2 regions of the Arthrobacter sp. B0427-1-12 genome follow, and region 2 is predicted to be linked to the other one. Evidence: riboswitches for the same ligand, from Rfam matches in the RefSeq annotation. Region 2 holds a riboswitch; the other holds the start of a gene.
What was found. A riboswitch is a leader RNA that binds a small molecule or an ion and turns the genes downstream of it on or off. The one in region 2 is predicted to bind S-adenosylmethionine.
Positions count from the first base shown of each region.

Region 1: it holds a riboswitch for S-adenosylmethionine, as region 2 does, so the genes downstream of both, AC5RWU_RS15415 (bifunctional o-acetylhomoserine/o-acetylserine sulfhydrylase) here and AC5RWU_RS00310 (MFS transporter) in region 2, are expected to answer to the same signal.

Region 1 is NZ_JBNHIC010000026.1:31,567-38,578, forward strand. Features, by position in the region: gene AC5RWU_RS15385 (cation diffusion facilitator family transporter) at 1-874, opposite strand, end outside; gene AC5RWU_RS15390 (transporter substrate-binding domain-containing protein) at 871-1,362, opposite strand; gene AC5RWU_RS15395 (allantoate amidohydrolase) at 1,417-2,616, shown strand; gene AC5RWU_RS15400 (formimidoylglutamate deiminase) at 2,613-3,902, shown strand; gene AC5RWU_RS15405 (CPBP family intramembrane glutamic endopeptidase) at 3,941-4,750, shown strand; gene AC5RWU_RS15410 (VOC family protein) at 4,747-5,385, opposite strand; SAM riboswitch class IV at 5,563-5,678, shown strand; gene AC5RWU_RS15415 (bifunctional o-acetylhomoserine/o-acetylserine sulfhydrylase) at 5,737-7,012, shown strand, end outside.
Region 2 is NZ_JBNHIC010000001.1:54,090-61,101, forward strand. Features, by position in the region: gene AC5RWU_RS00270 (TetR/AcrR family transcriptional regulator) at 1-344, opposite strand, end outside; gene AC5RWU_RS00275 (hypothetical protein) at 367-699, shown strand; gene AC5RWU_RS00280 (NAD(+)/NADH kinase) at 753-1,724, opposite strand; gene AC5RWU_RS00285 (hypothetical protein) at 1,740-1,955, opposite strand; gene AC5RWU_RS00290 (GntP family permease) at 2,183-3,622, shown strand; gene AC5RWU_RS00295 (hypothetical protein) at 3,778-3,912, shown strand; gene AC5RWU_RS00300 (FAD-binding oxidoreductase) at 4,002-4,493, opposite strand; partial or broken gene AC5RWU_RS00305 (FAD-binding oxidoreductase) at 4,889-5,398, opposite strand; SAM riboswitch class IV at 5,541-5,663, shown strand; gene AC5RWU_RS00310 (MFS transporter) at 5,701-7,012, shown strand, end outside.

The DNA of each region.
Region 1 (7,012 bases), on a different contig from region 2:
GCGCCAGGACCTGCAGCGACGGCATCGCGCCGTCGCGGGGTACGACGAAGGATTCGATGTGGAAAACGTGGCCCTCGTCGCGGACCCGCGATCCGGCGTCGTGCACCCACGGGAGCCCACGCAGGTACTCGTCGAGTTCGGCGATCAGCGGGTGTGGTTCAGAATCGTCGAAGGTGGTGGCCCGGGCATCCATCAGGTCCCTGATGGCCCCGCCCATGTTCTTCACGCCGTCGCGCAGGATGCTGCCGGCGATAAAAAGGGCGGCGGCAGCATCGGTCCACCAGAGCCCGATTCCGATGCCGGCGACGCCGACGATGGCTCCGATGGCGGTCATCCAGTCCGCCTTGTTCATGTCCGCGTCCGCGTACAGCACCTTGTCGTGGATTTCCTTCGCAAGCTTCAACTTGATCCGGCCCAGGATCACCGGCGGCACGGAGGTGATGGCCATGACAAGCATCATGAGCCAGCCTAGCCAGAAGGTCTGCCCGAACAGTTGGACCGAGCCAATGGGCGGATGTTCACCCCGCAGCAGCGTGAGCGCGGATTCAACCACCAGGACGGCACCCATGACCAGCAAGGCGACACCGGCGACCAGGTGGGCGACGCCAATCGAACGGTGGTAGCCGTACGGGTGGGCAGTCGTGGGCGCCTTGCTGACGATCTTGACCGCCAGGAGGAAGGCGATCGGGGGAGCGATTGAGAGCATGTCCTCGATCCACGCCGCACGCATGGCTTGGGAATTGCCCAATACCAGGAACACCAGTGTGGCGGTGACTGCCAGCGTCCCGATGCTGATCCACTCGATGCGGATGGCGCGCTTGAGGACCTTGGCCTGCTGGTCCGTCAACTCAGTGCGACCGAACCTGCGCGTCATGGCTGTACCTCCTGTTCCAGCAGGAACCGTTCGAGTGCCAGGAGGAAGGCGTTCTCACCCATCCGGGCCGCCATCACCAACTTCTCCTGCTTTCCGGCTTCGTTTTCGGCTTCGGCGTACGGTTTGGTGATGGCCGCCTTGTCCGTCCATGGGGACTTTGACGTCAGCCCACCGATCACCAGGTCCAGCTCGCCGCGGCGCAGCTCCTCCATGAGGGATTCCTCCCCGCCGCCGGACCACTCAATCCGGGCGCCAATGGATTCTGCGAAGTCCTCGACCAGGTCCACTTCGATCCCGCTGGGCGGTGCATTGTCATTGAGCTCGGTCCATGGTTCGTTGGGGGAGACGCCCACCCGCATGATCCCGCCGCGGACGCGTTCCAGCGTGCCCTCGGGATCAGCAGGGATGCTGATTCCACAGCCCGCCAGGACCATCAGGACGGCAAATGCGGCAATTCCTGCTAACAGTCTTCCGGTGTAGACCCTCATGCCCTGACCATAACCATGCTTGCCAATCGGTGAAAGCCGCGTTTACTGGATTGGATGGAAACCGTATCGACGCTCCTTGACTCGATCGCCGGCATTGGCCGTGATCCGGTTCGCGGCGGCTACTCACGGCCGGTGTTTTCCGCTGCGGAACTGCAGCTGCGCAGCTGGTTCACCGAGCAGGCCCAACGGCGCGGGCTGGCGGTGGAATCGGACCGGAACGGGATCTTGTGGGCCTGGTGGGGTGAACCGCAGGAGGGCGCGCTGGTGACCGGCAGCCATCTGGATTCGGTGCCCGGCGGCGGCGCCTACGACGGCCCGCTTGGCATTGCCGGCGCGCTGGCCGCGGTGGACGTGCTCCGCGGCCGTGGAGTTGAGCCGCGGCGGCCGCTGGCCATCGCCGTCTTTCCCGAGGAGGAGGGTTCCCGTTTCGGCGTCGCCTGCCTGGGAACGCGCCTGCTGACCGGCGCCATTGATCCGGACAAGGCCCGCAGGCTGAAGGACGCCGACGGAAACACCTTCGCGGACGTCTGCGCCGCCAACGGGATCGACCCCGGCCGCCTTGGCCCGGATCCGGACAACCTGCGCCGGATCGGAGACTTCGTCGAGCTCCATCTGGAACAGGGCCGGGGCCTTGCCGACCTGGGACATCCCGTGGCCGTCGGCTCCTCGATCCTCGCCCATGGACGCTGGAAACTGTCCGTGGCCGGACAGGGCAACCATGCCGGCACGACACTGATGGCGGACCGGACGGATCCCATGGTTGCCGCCGCCCATATGGTGCTGGCCGTCCAGAAAGCGGCGCGGGCGCAGCGGGATGCCCGTGCGACGGTCGGGCGCCTGCAGCCTGTGCCGGGCGGGACGAATGCCATCCCATCGCGGGTCGATCTCTGGCTGGACGTGCGCCATCCCGTGGATGAGGTGATGGCCGCCGTCGTCGAAAAAATCCACGGCCAGGCACAGAAGATCGCGGCCTTCGAAGGATGCACAGTGACGCTGACGGAGGAATCGTTCAGCCCGGCGGTGCAGTTCGACCGCCACCTGCAGCGGCAGCTGGTGCAGTCGCTGCCCGGCGCGCCGGTCCTGGCCACCGGTGCGGGGCACGATGCCGGAATCCTGTCCGCCGTCGTGCCTGCCGGGATGCTGTTCGTCCGCAACCCGACGGGGATCTCGCATTCGCCCGAAGAGTTCGTGGAGCCCGCAGACGCCGATGCCGGCGCCGTGGCGTTGGCCGACGTCATCGAGGATCTGGTGTGACGGCGGCGGTTCGGCTGCCCGCTGCCGTCAACGCGCATTCGCACGCGTTCCACCGGCTCCTGCGCGGCCGGACCCAGGACCAAACCGGCAGTTTCTGGGCCTGGCGGGAGCGGATGTACGCGGCCGCCCGGTCGCTGGAGCCGGAGAGCTATGAGCGTCTGGCGACCGCTGTTTTCGCCGAGATGGTGGTGTCCGGTTTCAGCGCAGTCGGGGAATTCCACTATCTCCACCACCGGCCCGACGGCAGCCCGTATCCCGGCCACGGCATGGAATTGTCCTTGGCACGTGCGGCCCGGAAGGCCGGAATCCGGCTGGTGCTGCTGGATGCCTGCTATCTGGAGGGCGGGATCGGACAGCCGCTGAATGCAACGCAGCGCCGGTTTTCCGACGGCGGTGTGCGCGCCTGGCTGCGCAGGCTGGCGGACCTGCGGTCCGCCGTCGCGCAACAGTTCGATTCGGAATGGGTGCGCGTGGGCGCTGCGGTCCACTCCGTCCGGGCCGTCGTCCCCGCGGACCTGGCAGTCATTGCCGCGGAGCTGGACCCGGACATCCCACTGCACATCCACCTGTCCGAACAGCCGGTGGAAAATGCGCAGTGCCGGGCAGTCTATGGCCTGGGTCCTACGGAACTGCTGCACCGCAGCGGGCTGCTCACCGCCCGGCTGTCCGCAATCCATGCGACCCATCTGGACCCGCGGGAAATTGAGCTGCTGGGCGCCGCCGGCTGCTCTGTTGTTCTGTGTCCCACCACGGAGGCCGACCTCGCCGACGGGATAGGCCCCGGCGTCGAGCTTGCCGCCGCCGGAGCCGCCCTGGCGCTGGGAACGGACCAGCACGCCGTCGTTGATCCCTGGCTGGAAATGCGGGCGCTGGAGCACGGGGAGCGCCTGCGCAGCGGCATCCGCGGCCGTTTCACGCCGCAGCAGCTGCTGGAGGCAGCCACGGCCGGCGGCAGGCGCAGCCTCGGCCTGGACCAGCCTGGCCTGGACCAGCCTGGACTGGACCAGTCTGGGCTGGACCAGTCTGGGCTGGACCAGTCTGGGCTGGACCCCCTTGCCGGAAGCCCGTGTCCGGACGACTGGATGGAAATCCGCACGGACACAGTCCGCACCGCCGGCGCGGCCCCGGAGCAGCTGCCGCTGGTGGCGACCGCCGCCGACGTTGCCGCGGTCTCCATCGGCGGCAGGATCGTGGCCCGCAACGGCATTCATGAGACCCTGGGCGACCCGGCGGACCTGTTGCGGGATGCGATCGGAGCACTGCGGCCGCCTGGCCAGTGCAGGTAAGCGATCGCTGCAGTCAAGCAGCAGGCAAGATAGTACGCATGCACAGTGATCAGCCGTCATCATCCACGGGATCGTCCATCGGGGCCCGGCAGCTGGAGCGGCCCCGCAGCCTGGCCGGGCTGCGGGCGGAGGTCCTCATTGTCCTGGGGCTTTCGCTGGGACAGTCGGCCGTCTACGCAGTGGTCAACCTGCTGGACAAGCTCACCCAGGGTCCGCTGTCCGGACAGACCACCACGCTCAACCCCGGCCTGAACGACCGCCAGTACTTCGACCTGACCTACCAGCTGCTGGACATCGTCTTTACGTTGGTGCCGGTGGCCCTGGTGCTGTTCCTCATGACGGAGCCGGGCCGGTCCGCGTTCCGGCGGATCGGCTTTACCTTTGCGCGGCCGGCGGTGGACTTCGGGCTGGGTTTCGGGCTGGCGGCGGTGATCGGAGCGGGCACGCTGGGCGTCTATGCCGCCGGCCGCGCACTCGGGTTGACGACGGCGATCGTGCCCACCGCACTGGACACCTACTGGTGGACCCTGCCGGTGCTGATCCTGTCGGCGCTGCGCCACGCCGTGCTGGAGGAGGTCATCGTGGTGGCCTACCTCTTCGACCGCTTCGGCAGGTTCGGCTGGGCGGTGCCGACGACCGTCGTCGTCAGCGCGCTGATCCGTGGCAGCTACCACCTCTACCAGGGGTTCGGCCCGTTCATCGGCAATGTCCTGATGGGCCTCATTTTCGGCTATGCCTACTTAAAGACGAAGCGCGTGATACCACTGGTCGTGGCCCACGCGCTCCTCGATATCGCCGGCTTCGTTGGCTATGCCCTCTTCGGTCCGGCGATCGGCATCGGCAGCTAAATCGTCACCAAGCCGTTGGCCGTGTCAAACGTGACGGAAACAATGCCGGGCGTGCCGTTCGGCGCGATCCAGTCCACCTTCACGTCGTCCAGCGGATGCTCCACCGGGGTGCCCAGCCATTCGGTCACCCGTTCGGCCGAGCCGGCGATCGTCATCGATGCCAACCGCACCGTGGCCGGGAAGGCGTTGGACGGGTGCAGGGAAGGATCGCTTTCCCACTTGACCATGAACGGAACCTGCGGGTCCGCGATCAGGCCCTTGATGCCGATCTGCTGCCAGAGCAGCTCGCGGCCGTCCGGGAACTTGCGGTTGCCGGGGACGGCGTTGCGGCCCAGGCGCTTTTCGAACGGGGCCAGGTCGTCAACGGCGACGCACCAGCCCATCCAGCCGCCGCCCGCTTCGGAGCGCGCACGCACGGCCTGGCCGAAGGGAGCCTTGTCGGACACGGGATGGTCCAGTACCTCGAGGACGTCGAGGTACTGCCCGTTGGTGAGCGAGAAAATCATGTTCCGGGTACCGAAACGGGGATGGATTCCGCCCTTGACGGGCTTGATGCCGAGCTGGTCGGCGATGCGGTCGGCGGTGGCCGCCAGACCGTCAGGTTCACAGGCATAAGAAACATGGTCCAGGCGCATACGGACATATTTGCACTTTGTGATCTGGCTCTCGACTAAGGCGAGCCTAAGTGAATCGTTCCCGTCGCCTGGAGGAATCTTTTGTTACGCGCGTCCGAAATGTAGCGTGCGCTGCTGCAGGTTCACATCGCGTCACATTGTTGCGGACCGTCGGGCTCCCTCAGGACACTGGATCCAGGTCATGAGTGCCAGCAAATAAGCCCCGGCTTGCTGGCCGGCAACCCTCCAACCGCGGTGGGGTGCCCCGGGTGAAGACCAGGCGGGTATCACAAGATACGCCGCAAGCGCGGGCCTCACACCCACCTGGCACAGCCAGCTGGATACATGCGGCCCAAAACGGAAAGGGACGCTATGTCCAATAAATGGTCATTCGAAACGCGCCAGATCCACATTGGCCAGGAGCCGGACTCCGCCACGGGGGCGCGGGCCTTGCCGATCTACCAGACCACGTCCTTTGTCTTTCCGAGTGCGGAGAGTGCGGCCAACCGCTTCGCCCTGGCCGAACTGGCGCCGATCTACACCCGCATCGGCAATCCCACGACTGAAGCGGTGGAAACGCGGATCGCGGACCTCGAAGGCGGCGTAGGTGCCCTGCTGCTGTCCTCCGGGCAGGCCGCAGCGTCCTTCGCGATCCTGAACGTCGCCGAAGCGGGCGACCATATCGTGGCCAGCCCCAGCCTCTACGGCGGAACCCAGAACCTGTTCAAGCACACCCTGAAGAAGCTCGGCGTCGAGACGACGTTCGTTTCCGATCCGGACAACCTGGACGAATGGCGGGCTGCGGTCCGCCCGAATACCAAGGCCTTCTTCGGCGAGGTGGTCTCCAACCCGCGGCAGGACGTGCTGGACCTTGAAGGCATCAGCGCAATTGCCCACGAGGCAGGCGTGCCGCTGATCGTGGACAATACCCTGGCCACGCCGTACCTGATCCGGCCGATCGAGTGGGGTGCCGACGTCGTGGTCCATTCGGCGACCAAGTACCTGGGCGGCCACGGCACCTCCATTGCCGGCGTCATCGTCGATTCGGGCCGGTTCAACTACGGTGCCGATCCGGAGAGGTTCCCCGGTTTCAACACCCCGGATGAGAGCTACAACGGCCTGGTCTATGCCCGCGACCTGGGGGAGGGCAGCCCGCTGGGCGCCAACCTGTCCTACATCCTGAAGGCGCGCGTCCAGCTGCTGCGCGACCTGGGATCGGCGGTCTCGCCGTTCAATGCCTTCCTGATTGCCCAGGGCCTGGAAACACTGAGCCTGCGGGTCGAACGGCATGTGTCCAACGCCAAGCAGGTTGCCGAGTGGCTGCAGAAACACGACGCCGTCGAGTCGGTTGCGTATGCCGGCCTGCCTTCCAGCCCGTGGTACGAGCGGGGGCTCAAGTACGGTCCGAAGGGCACCGGCGCGATCGTGTCCTTCAACATCGCCGGCGGCGTGGAGGCCGGCAAGCGGTTCGTGGATGCGCTGGAGCTGCATTCGCATGTGGCTAATGTTGGAGATGTGCGGTCGCTGGTCATCCATCCGGCGTCCACGACCCACAGCCAGCTGACCGAAGCCGAACAGCTTGCCGCGGGAGTCACTCCCGGGCTGGTGCGGCTGGCGGTCGGAATCGAACACATCGACGATATCCTTG
Region 2 (7,012 bases):
AGCGCCGGGACCGCGTTGACCACCCGGTACCGTTGCCGGGCGGTTTCGCCCTGCTGCGCGAAGTGATCGAACACCATGAGCGCCGCCCGGCAGACCGCTTCCCAAGGGTCATCGTGTCCTTCGGTCAGGAAGGCTTCCGCACGCTCCAGCAGTGTCTCGTGGTCCGCGAAGATGACATCTTCCTTGGAGTGGAACTGGCGGAAGAACCTGCTGCGGGAAATGCCTGCGGCTTCGGCAATCGCGTCCACGCTGGTGGCCTCATAGCCCTGGCTGACGAACAGCTCGAGTGCGGTTGCGGCCACGTCGGAACGGAACCGGGCCTGGGTCTCGGGGGAGTTTGTCACCGTTCCACGGTACGCTGTTGGGGTGAACCGCCGCCTTGTTGTCCTTGCCGGAATCCCGCTGATCGCCCTCCTGGCCGGCTGCGCCCAGGTTGAAGAGGCCGCCACCAACGCGGCCAGCAGCGCGGCCTCGGAGATCGCCACAATCGCCGTCGACGAAGCCAAGCGCCAGGTCTGCGCGCTGGTGGAGGACGGAATGGTCAGCGCCCAGGAGCAGCAGCTGTTGTCCGGGCTGGTGGATGCCGCCGAAGCGGCCGGTCTGCCCTCCGAGTTCTCGGTTCCGCTGCGGCAGATCGCCGACGCCGGCGACCAGGTTCCGGCCGCGTCGGTCGACGCCCTGGCTGAGGCCTGCGCCTAAGCCACTGAAGGCAACAGGCGGCACGGCGGCCGGGTGCCGCCGTCGTTCCTGTTTCAGCTCCGCAGATGGTCCGTCCGGGCCTTAAGGCGTTCCTCGATGTCCTCGGGCAGCAGTTCCCGCATCTGGGACCGGGTCAGGGGCAAGTCCATCAGGCTCAGCTTGATGAGCCCGCTGGCCACATGGCGCCGCGGGTTCAGCCGCACCACGGAGCCGGCGCCTGTCCGCAGTGAAATCTCCAGCGCCGCGCCCGTCCCCAGCTGGGCGACCATGTTGCCGTCGATCTCCAGCGCCGCCTGCAGGGTGGGTGCCGTCACGCTCAGCGCCAGGCAGTGGGCAGGGTCCAGGACCAGCGCGCGGCTAATGCCCGCCATCGGGGCCACGGGCGTGATCACGGTGGCCGTGACGCCGGGCGAGACGATGGGCCCGCCGGCGGAGTAGGTGTAGGCGGTTGATCCGGCCGGGGTGGAGGCGATGATTCCGTCCGCCTTGAAGTAGCCAAAGACCTCCCCGCCCAAGGTGGCCTCGGCAGCGACCACTCCGTGGCCCGGCATGCGGGTGATCACCGCGTCGTTGAAGGCCAGATAGTGCTTGGTTTCACGGCCTTCGGCCGCCGCCACGGCGATGTCCAGGGCATGGTGGGGCTCAATTGCGAAGTCCCCGCCCAGGAGCATGTCCAGTGCCGCCGCCAGGTCCGGCGGTTCGATTTCCACCAGGAAGCCGACATGGCCGTAGTTGACGCCCAGCACGGGCACCGGCCGGTCGGCCACCAGCCGCATGGCGCCGAGCATGGTCCCGTCTCCGCCCAGGCTGATGACCGCTGAGACGGCGTCGGGGAAGTCCGCCTCATCGATCCGCTGCCAGTCCGCCGGCAGCCGTGCTCCGTCGCGGGGCAGCCCCGCTACGTCCATGCCGTGCGCCCGGGACCATTGGTTGATGCGCTCCAGGGCCTCGTCCACGGGCCTGGCCGGGTGCAGGACGACGCCGATCCGGCGTCCCTTGAGCGTCGTCGCGGAATCGTTTGCCATGGCCGGTCCTGGCGCTCAGGCGCCGGTGGTCGTGGATGTGGCGGCCACGCCGAAGATGAAGCCGACGATGGGTACCAGGAAGGTGAAGCCCAGCAGGATGGACACGAGTCCGAGCACCATGGAGGTAATGCTGGCGCCCTTGGTCTGGGCTGGCTGCACGTACACCGGCTGGTACATGGCGGCTGGCTGCGGTTGGTGCGGCGGATCCGGGTACTGGTACTGGCTGGACATGGCTCCCCTTGGGTTCCGGGCGGCGGCAGGCGTGGTCACTTCCACCCTAGCGCGCGGCCAGCGGGCGGACAGAGGTTATCCCAGTCCGGCGCCTGCGTCGTAATGCGTCCACCAATTTGCATTGTGGTCTGCATCTCATAATATGGGCAGGCGTTGTGCCTCCCGTCACAACCCACGACACGTCCACAAGCCTTCGGTGCAGGAGGCCACAATCGAGCGGAATCCTCATGTCTGATATCGCCATCCTGATCAACACGGCGGTGGCAGTGCTTGCCACTGTTGTGCTGATTGTCCGGTTCAAGGTGAACCCGGTCATCTCGCTGGTCATCGGCTCCGTCTACCTGGGCCTGTCGGCTGGACTCGGGGTCACGAAGACGGTCGAAACGATCACCGGCGGCTTCGGCGAGATCATGATGGAGGTTGGGCTGCTCATCGCCTTCGGCGTGCTGATGGGTTCGATCCTCAACGAGACCGGTGCCATCCGCCGCCTGGTCGAGCAGTTGCTGCGCGTCTTCGGCGCCAAGGCGATGCCATACAGCATGGGCGTGGCGATGGGCACGGTGCTGCAGTCCATTTTCGTGGACGTGATGATTGTGATCTCAGCGCCGCTGGCCCGCAAGCTGGCGCCGAAGATCGGCAGGTTCGGCACGGCCAGGCTGGCCACGGCGATGGCGATCTCACTCGAGTGCGGCATCGTGTTCATGGTTCCCGGCGTCGGTGCCCTGGCCCTGGCCGGCGTGCTCGGGGTGTCCTTGGGGAAGATGCTGCTGTTCGGTCTGATTATCGTGGTGCCCACGGTGGTGATCGCGATCGCGATCATGACGTTCCTTTTCCGCCGCGGATTCTGGAAGCCTGAATCGGACGAGAACGACGACTTCGCCGACGAACTGGAGCAGGACGCCGGCGGTGACTCGCGGGCAGGACGTCCGGCACCGGCAGGGGGTGCCGCGCCGACCGCTGACGACGCCGACGCCCTCCGCCCCGCGACAGGCGCCGTGGCGCTGGCCGAGCGGGAGCAGCAGGAAGCGCCGCTGCTGCTGCTCTTCGCCCCGCTGTTCACTTCGCTGCTGCTGATCGCCGCCGGGGCGGTGCTGGAGATCGCACAGATCGAAATCGCCTGGCTCCAGCTGCTCGGCTCTCCTGTGGTGGCACTGCTGATCGGCCTGATCGGCACGGCCGTAGTGGCCCACTACACCATCGGCCAGAAGCGGGTGGAGGAAGCCATCTCCACCGGTTTCAAGGAGAGCGGCCAGATCCTGTTGCTGACCGGCGTCGGTGGATCGCTCGCCGCGACCGTGGCCGCCGCCGGGCTGGGCGACATCCTGGGCGGTTTCTTCTCCGCCAGCACCGTTGCCCCGCTGCTGGTGGTCTGGGGAATCGCGGCCCTGCTGCACATCGCCGTCGGCTCCGTGACGCTCTCGGCGATCACCGCGGCCGGCCTGCTGGCTCCGGTCGCCGACGCGATCGGTCTGGATCCGGTGCTGATCGCGCTGGCCGCCGGCGCTGGCTCTCTCTTCATGGTCCATGTCACCTCCAACACCTTCTGGCTGCTGCAGTCGCTGCTGGGCCAGACTGTGCGGGGTGCCCTGAAGACGGTGAGCGTCGGCGTCTCCGTGGCCTCGGTCGTCGCAATCCTGCTGATCCTGCCGCTGAGCCTGGTGCTCTGACAGGGCCACCGTTGGGACCGGCCAGCCCCGGGAACTGAGGAAGAACAGGATGCGGTCGGGAACCCGTTGCATCTGTGCAGAACCGGCGTATTGTTCAATTCGGGACGGCGCGGACGGCACACGCAGCCCCCTGGAATCCGCCGTTGGAGAGCACCATGCCTGACAAGACCCCGCACCGGGACGAACACAAGAAACCGACCAAATCCATCAAGCAGCGCCGCGCGGAGAAGCGGGCCAAGGGCGCCACGGATGCGTCCGCGGATCCGGTCGCCCGCATGAAGAAGCGCTGAGGGCAGCCGGCACCGGCTGAACCGCACAGAAGCCCGACGGCGGCACTCCGGCGAGTGCCGCCGTCGGACTTTGACGGGAAACCGCTGCTTTAGATCGCCTTGCCTGGGTTGAGGATGTTCAGCGGGTCCAGGGCCGCCTTGATGCGGTGCTGCAGTTCGCGGGAGAGGTCGCCGACCTCGGCGGTGACCCAGTCCTGCTTGAGCAGGCCGACGCCGTGCTCACCGGTCAGCGTCCCGCCCAGGGACCGGGCGAGTTCGAACATGCGTCCCAGCGCCTCCTTCGGGGCGCCGGTGGTGATCGACTCCCCGGGTTCGACGACGATCATCGGGTGCAGGTTGCCGTCGGCGGCGTGGGCAATCGTGTAGATCCTGACCCCGGTGTCCCGGGAAATCTCCTGGATGCCGGTGACGATCTCGGCCAGCCGGTTCCGCGGCACGCCGACGTCGCCGATGGAGGTGCGCCCCAGTTGTTGGAGCGACGGGATCGCATCCCGGCGTGCCTGCACCAGCGCTTCCGCCTGGACCGGGTCCTGGGGGACGAAGACGGATTCGGCGAACGGTTCGATGGCCTTGAGCACCACGTCGCGCTCGATTTCGGCACCGAAACGTCCGTCTGGGCCAGCAGGAAGGCACCGCCGCGCTGCCGGTGGTCCGTGCCCGTGGCCAGATCGATGGCCCCTAGGGTGGGTCCGTCGACCAGTTCCAGTAACGCCGGGGTGGCCCGCGCGGCGACGACGGCGGAGGCCGCCGCGGCTGCGCTTTCAACATCGCGGAAGTAGGCGGCGACGGTCGCAGTGGCCACCGGCATCGGCCGCAGCCGTAGGGTCGCCTCGACGACGACGCCGAGGGTGCCTTCGGAGCCGATGAACAGGGCGTTCATGTCGTAGCCGGTCACGGCCTTAATGGTTTCGGTGCCGGTAACCAGCACGCGGCCGTCGGCCAGGACAACTTTCAGGGCCAGGACGGACTCGCGGGTCACGCCATACTTGGCGCAGCGCATGCCGCCGGCATTGGTGGCGATATTGCCGCCGATGGAGCAGTAGAGCGTGCTGGCCGGATCCGGGGCATAGAAGAGTCCGAATTCGGCGGCGGCCGCGTTCAGTTCGGCGTTCAGGACGCCGGGTTCGACGACGGCGAGCTGCTCCACCGGGTCGATGCGCAGGATCCGGTTCATCCGGCTGACGTCCAGCACGATCTCCCCGGCCTGCGCCGAGGCGCCGGCGGCCAGGCCGGTGCCGGCCCCGCGGGGCACCACCGGCAGCCGGTGGGCGCTGGCCGCGCGGAGGGTATCCACCACATCCTGGAGGGACTCGGCCAGCACGACGCCGTCGGGCAGCGTCGGGGGCACATAGCCGGAGCGGTCGGTGCGGACGAGTTCAAGGTCGGCGGGATCCCGGGTAAAGCGGGGCAGCGCGGCGAAAGCGTCGGGGAGATCGGGAACCAGATTGATCGACATTGATGCGTCCTCGCTTGGATGTGCCGGCATGGAGTCCACATTCCTACGACCTGCTGCAGGGCACAAGCCCCTAGCACGGTCCGGTTTCCGAATCGAAAGTGTTGCGAAGCATTACCGTCAGGGACGGCGGATTTTGCAGTGTGACGGACCTGCCCTGCAGAATCGGTACCAGAATCAAGAGTTCCAGCCACAAGGCCCTGGCCGGCTGGACGGCAACCCTCGCCGCTGTAGTGGGGTGCCCCAGGTGACGATTCGACGCGGACCCGGCGCAGGATCGGGCGCGTAAGTATGGCGCATCGTTCCGCGGGCGCCGCGAGCCTTGAAGGTCCACCATGACTGCAACACTGCCCGCTGTCGGGGAGCGCCCTGAGAGCATCGGTACCCACATCGCCCGCAAGAAGCGGGTGCTGTCCTCCGCGTTCGTCGGCACCACTATCGAGTGGTACGACTTCTACCTCTACGGCACAGCCGCCGCGCTGATCTTCAACCAGCAGTTCTTCCCGTCCTCCACGCCGATCGGTGGCATCCTGGCCTCCTTCGCCACCTTCGCGGTGGGCTTCTTCGCCCGCCCCGTTGGCGGCATCGTGGCCGGCCAGCTGGGCGACCGGATCGGCCGCAAGTCGCTGCTGGTGATCTCGCTGCTGACCATGGGCATCGCCTCCACGGCGATCGGCCTGCTGCCGACCTTCGCGCAGGCGGGCTGGTTCGCCGTCGTCGGCCTGGTGCTGCTGCGCCTGCTGCAGGGCCTGTCCGCCGGCGCCGAGTGGGGCGGTTCCGCCCTGCTGTCCGTCGAGCACGCGCCGAGCCACCTGCGCGGTTTCTTCGGCAGCTTCACCCAGATCGGCTCCGCCGCGGGCATGCTGCTGGCCACGGGTGCCTTCGCGGTGACCCAGTCGGTGCTGGGCGCCGAGCAGTTCGCCGCCTTCGGCTGGCGCATCCCGTTCCTGCTCTCCGCCGTGCTGGTGGTGGTGGGCCTGGTGATCCGCCTGGGCGTGGATGACGCACCGGAGTTCAAGGAACTCAAGGAGGAGAAGCAGGTGGAGGCCTGGCCGGTCAAGCGAGTGCTGCGCGAACACCCGCGGGCCATCCTGATCACCATCGGCCTGCGCCTGGCCCAGCCGGCACTGTTCTTCCTCCTCACCGTCTACATCCTCAGCTACCTGAAAGAACGCCGCGACGACAGCGCCGCCGGCCTGACCGCCATCCTGATCGTTTCCGCGCTGGGCATCATCTCCGGCCCGTTCTGGGGCTGGCTCTCGGACAAGGTGGGCCGGCGCCGGATCGCCGTGAGCAGCGCCGTCGGCATAGCCGCATTCATCTGGCCGTTCTTCTGGTTCCTGGATAATGGGCCGCTGGTGCTGCTGCCGCTGGTGATGATCGTGGGCATGAACCTGCTGCACGATTCCATCTACGGACCGCAGGCGGCCTGGTTCGCGGAGCAGTTCCCCGTGCACCTGCGCTACAGCGGCGTCTCCTTCGGCTACCAGGTGGGCACCGTGCTCTCCGGCGGCCTGACCCCGTTCATCGCCGCGTCCCTGCTGGAGCTGGGCGGCAACGAGCCGTGGCTGATCTGCGGCTACCTGGTGCTGCTGGCCGGCCTGACCACCTGGGCGGCGCTGGCCGCGAAGGACCCGGCCGTCCAGG